DNA from 2 places in the Brachyspira hampsonii genome. Region 2 is predicted to be linked to the other one. Evidence: riboswitches for the same ligand, from Rfam matches in the RefSeq annotation. Region 2 holds a riboswitch; the other holds the start of a gene.
What was found. Region 2 has a riboswitch for thiamine pyrophosphate ahead of BHAMNSH16_RS10905 (peptide ABC transporter substrate-binding protein). Riboswitches for the same ligand answer to the same signal wherever they lie in the genome.
Positions count from the first base shown of each region.

Region 1: linked by a shared signal. The riboswitch ahead of BHAMNSH16_RS01480 (YjiH family protein) and the one ahead of BHAMNSH16_RS10905 (peptide ABC transporter substrate-binding protein) in region 2 are both predicted to bind thiamine pyrophosphate.

Region 1 covers NZ_CP019914.1:388,804-392,241, forward strand. The annotation lists gene thiM (hydroxyethylthiazole kinase) at 1-458, opposite strand, end outside; gene BHAMNSH16_RS01480 (YjiH family protein) at 581-1,930, opposite strand; TPP riboswitch at 2,022-2,137, opposite strand; gene BHAMNSH16_RS01485 (DUF285 domain-containing protein) at 2,387-2,842, opposite strand; gene BHAMNSH16_RS01490 (HsdM family class I SAM-dependent methyltransferase) at 2,847-3,438, opposite strand, start outside.
Region 2 covers NZ_CP019914.1:2,470,622-2,474,059, reverse strand. The annotation lists gene celB (PTS cellobiose transporter subunit IIC) at 1-304, shown strand, start outside; gene BHAMNSH16_RS10915 (DUF871 domain-containing protein) at 336-1,418, shown strand; gene BHAMNSH16_RS10910 (PTS lactose/cellobiose transporter subunit IIA) at 1,439-1,765, shown strand; TPP riboswitch at 1,966-2,076, shown strand; gene BHAMNSH16_RS10905 (peptide ABC transporter substrate-binding protein) at 2,225-3,438, shown strand, end outside.

The sequences.
Region 1 (3,438 bases), 1.1 Mb from region 2:
TCCAAAGCCATATTAACATTGGCAGTGCTGTCTACTCCTTTAGTTTTAATGCTCTCACCTGCAAGAACCATTATTTCAGAAGCATTTCCTCTTATTACTTTGGGATTATAATTTTTGATTATATCTATAGCAGTTTGAGTTCTAAGTTTTGTTGCACCTGCTCCAACAGGATCAAGTACAAAAGGAACATTTTTTTTATTTGCTATCTCGCATGCACTATGCATAGCCTCTATAGAAGTTTTTGTCAAAGTACCTATGTTAATAACAAGTGATGAAGCTATAGAAAGCATATCTTCAAACTCTTCTTTTTCAAATGTCATAACAGGAGAAGCCCCCACTGCAAGAAGAGCATTAGCTGTAATTTGCATAACAACATAATTTGTAATGTTATGAACCAATGGGCTTTTAGCTTTCATATCTGTAATTGCTTTGGATATTTCATTTTGTAATGTACTCATTTTATTACTCCTTTTATTATAGAAAATAAATAATTTAATACTAATTTATTTTAAACTTTAGCTAAGCTATAAAAGTTTATCAAATATTTTACTCTATTATTATCAATCAAAATAAAACTATTCTACACCAAAAATAAATAAGCAAAAGGCACCGCCAAAACTAAAGAAAATATTATTCTCTCTATCCATATTATAATTATATCTCTTATTCTTATTGGTATGTCGGTAGCAAGCATACAAGGAATAGGTGCTGCAAAATAAAGTATTTCTGAAACGCATACTATAGCTATTACACTTTTAGCTAATTGACTTGAATCCATAATAATGCTTGAAGAAGAAAACATTTCTACTATTGTTATAGAACATGCTTTTGCAACAGTATAAGCCTCATTTCCTAATCCTAATAGTTTAGTAAAAGGGAGAAATATATAACTTACAAAATCAAACAAAGGAGTATAATTAACTATCAATAATCCTATAAAAGTTATAGCCATAAAATTAGGCATTATGGATATTGATATCAATAAACCTTCTTTAAGATTCTTTAATATATTGTCTAAAAAATTATTTTGTTTATCAGCTACTTTTACACCTTCGTCTAATGCCTTTTTAAAAATATTGCCTCCTGTAAATTTTGGCTCTTCAATTACATCTCTATTCAAATAACCTTTATTAGATTTATTTCTCAAAGGATAAAGTCTAACTGTAATTGCTGTAACTATAAATGTAATAGCCAAAGTTCCCCAGAAGTATATATTCCATTTATCTATAACTCCAAGAGTTTTAGCAACAACAACCATAAATGTAGTTGATACTGTAGAAAATCCTGTAGCTATTATGCATGCTTCTTTTGTAGAATAGTATCCCTCTTTATAAACTTTATTAGTGATTAGAAGTCCTACTGAATAACTGCCTATAAAAGAAGCTAAAGCATCTATTGATGACATACCCGGAGTTTTCCAAATAGGACGCATTATATAACGCATAAATATTCCAACAAAAGCCATAAGACCATAATCAATAAGAAATGATAAACATACCGCCCCTATAGGAATTAAAACTGCAACCTGTGTTAATAATCTATAAGAAAAAGGAAGCATATTCGGTTTATGGAAATCAGCAGGTCCTAATTTGAAATATGCCATTATAACAAATGGTATTGCCAAAAGTTTTATAAATGAAAATACTATCTCTGTTTTATTCTTATTCCAAGACTTATTAATAAAAGGATATATTCCACCTAGCATAGTGATAATTATACCATAATAAGGCTCTACAAATGGAATCTTTCTTATAAAACTCACTAAATGATCTATTGGTATTGATTTTACACCATTAATATTTATGGTTATAAAAAACATAAAAACACCAACGGCACTTAGAATAATAAATTTTAAATAAGATGATTTGCTATATTTAATTACCGAATAATTATCTTTTAAAATACTTTCAGAATTTGAAACATTATCCATAAAAATTTCCTTAATTATAAATTAATAATTTAGAGAAACCTTAATGAAAATAATGAGTGTATAAAAATTAGAAAATGAAAATAATTTTAGAAAACTTATAAAAATATTTCCCTACACTGGCATTATCCAACAGGTTATAAGGGTCTAAGTTTATTAGATATAAATAAAACTTACTCTCAGCCTTTAAAAGCTCCCCTAATTTTTATATATTATATAATAAAATTATAATTATTTCAAATAGAAATATAATTATTTTTATAGTGATATAATACAAAATTATTTTTAATTACTGAATCTTAATATTTTAAAAATATTATTATTAACCATATAATAATTATTATATTCTTACAATAAAATCAAATCTTTAATATCATCATAATAAACATTTTCTATCTTTTTTATGAAATCTTTATTTTTATTATAATTAACTCTATCATTTTTCAATTCTACATAAAGCTATTTTATATCAAAAGTTTCTAACATTGACTGAAGTTTCTTTTTATAATTTCTGCTTTTACATTTATTATAAAATTTCAAAATAGTTTTTATATGTTTGAATGAATCAGCATTTTCAAAAATATCTTCAAAGTATTTGACATTATCAATATTCCAAGAAGTTAAATCACAGTTAAAATATTTTGTATTACTAAACATCTCAGTCATATCAATAACCTTAGACACATTCCAAGAACATAAATCAGCATTGAAATATTCAGCATTTTTAAACATGCATTTCATATCAGCTGTATTAGATACATTCCAAGTTTCTATGCCTCCAAAATTTTTTCTTTTACTCTCTTCAAATAAATAAGACATATCAATTATATTGCTAGTATCTATATCAACAAGATTTATATTTTCATCTTTTACATAATCCAATAATTCAAATTTATACTTTGGTATGTATTTCATTAATTTATACCTTATCAATAATCTTTATAGGAAGAAGTCTTTCTAATTCTGTTTTTGATACCTGAGTGTTTCCTGTTATAAGACTTAATACTTTTATATTGTTTTTATCATTTAAAGCATTATAAATATACTCCAATGTATAGGCTTTATTATAATTTTCCAAAGGATATATAACATTGACATGATTTTCACATACAAACTCTTTTTCTTTTACTACTGCCGATTTTATATTAATGTTTTTATGAGAGCCTGTTATTCTATTAACTGCTATAACATTATTTTTTATTATCAAATCTTTTGAAATATTTTTTATATACTGAAGTTTTCTCTTATTTGGTATCACTATTTTTCCATTAACTATATTTGATGAATATATTAAAGGTATGGCATTATTTTTATCTTCTGTTAGATTTTCTTTATATTTATTCCAAGCAATACTTCCTGTTTTCACCTCATAACCTATTTCTTTTAAACTTATAGTATCTTTATATGATTTATTTAAAAATACTTTATCCTCTGTAAATATTGTAATACCATTTTTTGAGAATATATATTTTTTATTTTTATGACTTTTAGTTTTTTTAAGTATTAAAAGC
Region 2 (3,438 bases):
ATTTAATATTAATGAACCTATTATGTTTGGTACTCCTGTTGTTATGAACCCTATACTATTTATACCCTTCATTTGTGTACCTATAATTAATGCCATAATAGCATATACAGTTTTAAAAATAGGTATTGTAGGAAAAATTGTTTCTTTAGTGCCTTGGACAACTCCTGGTCCATTAGGTGCTTTCTTATCTACTAATTTAAGTGTACCTGCTATGATTTTGAGTTTATGTTTAGTATTATTGTCATACTTAATATATACTCCTTTTATCAATGCTTATGCTAAAACTTTACCGGATAATGAATAAATCTAAAAGATAAAAATAGGAGAACATATAAATGAAAGAGTTAGGAATATCTATTTACCCATTTCACTCAAAAATGGAAGATAACAAATCTTATATAGATTTGGCATCTAAATACGGATTTACAAGATGTTTTATGTGCCTGCTCTCTGTCGATAAATCTAAAGATGAAATAACTAATGAATTTTCAACTATTATAAATTATGCCAAAGAAAAAGGAATAAGAACTACTTTAGATATATCTCCTGCTGTATTTAAACATCTGGATATAGATTATAAAAATCTTGACTTCTTCCATAAATTAGGAGCTTGGGCTGTAAGATTGGATTTAGGATTTACAGGCAATGAAGAAAGTTTAATGACATACAATGAATATGATTTAAAGATAGAATTAAATATGAGCAATGATACAAATTATCTAGATAATATAATGAAATATTATCCTAATACAGATAATCTGATAGGCTGTTATAATTTTTATCCTCATGCATATACAGGGCTAGACAGAACACTTTTTAAAAACAGTATGAAACGTTTTAAAAAATATTCTATAAGCTCATCTGCGTTTGTAAATGCCAAAGAAGCCGCTTTCGGACCTTGGCCTGTAAGCGATGGTATTTGCTCTTTAGAAGAACATAGAAATATGCCTATAGATATTCAAGCTATGGAATTATTTGCTCTTGGCGTTGATTGTGTTTTCATTGCTAACTGTTATGCAAATGAAAATACTTTAAAAACATTATATAATATGGATAAAAGATTAATAACTTTTAAAGCAGAATTAGTAAATTCAATTCCAAAAGAGGAAAAAAGTATTGTATTAAATATGCTTCATCAAAATAGATTAGATGCTTCTGCAGATGTTATAAGATCTTCAGATACAAGAGCAAAATATAGAGGACATAATTTCAAAATATTTAATGCAGTTTCCGATATAAAAAGAGGAGATATACTAATAGATTCATCAGAATATGGAAGCTATAGCGGAGAAATGCAAATAGCTTTGAAAGATTTAAAAAATACCGGAAGAACTAATGTAGTAGGAAGAATTAAAGATGAATATTTATTTCTGCTCGATTATATAAGTCCGGCTAAAAGATTTATTATAATAGAATAATTTTATGGAGTTTATTACTTATGACACAAGATTATGAAACATTTATGGAAGAAAATGTATTTCCGATTATAGCATTAGCCGGAGAAAGTAAGAGTTTAGCTTATGAGGCTTTAAGGCTTGCTAAAGAAAATAAATTTGAAGAATCCGATAAAAAAATGAATGAAGCTGATCAATTATTACTGCAGTCCCATCAATACCAAACTGATTTAATATCGAAAGAAGCTAATGGCGAAAGTTTTGTAATAAACTTACTTTTTATACATGCACAGGATCATTTAATGACTGCAATAAGCGAAAAAAATTTAATAAATGAGCTTATTGACATATTGAAAATGAACCATAAATAATTTTTTATTCTCAAATTAATTAATAATGGGTATTATTCATTTAATACCCATTTAATTATTTTTCTCATCATATTTTCTTTATATTTTATGCAATTAAAAAATATTTTAATTTTTATACTAATACTATTAAAAGAACATGATTTTTAAAAAATTCTATAAGTAAATGCTTGATATAAAAATAAAAATACTATATCATTTTTGGTATAAAACTGGGGAGCTTGAAAAGGCTGAGAGGAAGTTTAAATAGTTTGACTTCGACCCTTATAACCTGTTTGGGTAATGCCAGCGTAGGGAATTATCTCTTTTATTAATTTTTCAAATACGGCTAATAAAATGAGACCTTTTCTAAAGTTGGTCTTGTTTTATTAAAAAATATCAAGCAAGACTAAAAATTTCAATAAAACAAAACAAACGGTGTTATAAAAATCTCTATTTTTTTAATATATCAAGGAGCTTTTTATGACTTCAATACAAAAATTTATTATTTTGTTATTTCTATTTGTATCCTTCATATCTTGTAAAAAACAAACGAAAAATATTAAAGATGAAATCACTGTAAATCTAGGATATGAACTTAATACTATAGACCCCACTTTAAATGATGAAACTTACGGATACATTTATATTAATCATGCATTTGAAGGACTTCTTAATAAAGATATAAATGGCAATATTGTAGAAGGCGTTGCTGAAAAATGGGATATAAGCGATGATAAACTAACATATACATTTCATTTAAGAGATAATGCAAAATGGAGCGACGGTAAAAAAGTAACAGCTGATGATTTTGTTTATTCTTATAGAAGAGCAGCAGACCCAAAAACAGCTTCGCCATTAAGCTATTTAATGGAATATATAAAAAATGCTAAAGACATAATAAGAGGCAAACAGAGCGTAGAAAATCTAGGAGTTACGGCTATAGATGAAAATACATTAGTGATAGAACTTGAAGAGCCTACAATATATTTTACTGACTTATTAGCATCAGGAGGCGTATATATGCCTGTAAGAGAGGATATAATAGAAAAATACGGTGATGATTGGACTTGGAATCCTGATACTTATATATGTAACGGTGCTTATAAAATGACAGAAAGAAAACCTGATGAAAAAATAGTTTTTGAAATTAATACTAATTATTGGAATTATACAAATCAAGTTTCTAAAAAAATAAATTTCGTTTTGATAGCCGATGAATATATTTCACTTAATGCTGTTAGGACAGGAGATGTTGATTTTTCTATAAATGCTCCCCCTATTGGAGAGATAGAAAATCTTATAAAAGAAAATCTAATGGCAGTAAGCGATATTATAGGTATTTATTATATAGACTTAAATACTAAAGATAAAACACTATCTGATAAAAGAGTAAGAAAGGCATTATCTCTAGCAATAGACAGAAACTATATAGTATCAAATATAGGATATGGTAAATTAATATCAGCAGAAGCATTCGTACCTCCAGCAGTAAAAGGACTTGAAAAATCATTCAGAGAAGAAAGCAGTAATTATATTATAGCTAATAATTATAATAAAAATGTTGAAGAAGCAAGAAAATTATTAGCCGAAGCGGGATACCCAAATGGAGAAAACTTTCCTATTTTAGAGTTAAAAGTATCATCAGGATTTTATACTACAGTTATGGAAGCAGTACAGCAAATGTGGAAAGAAGC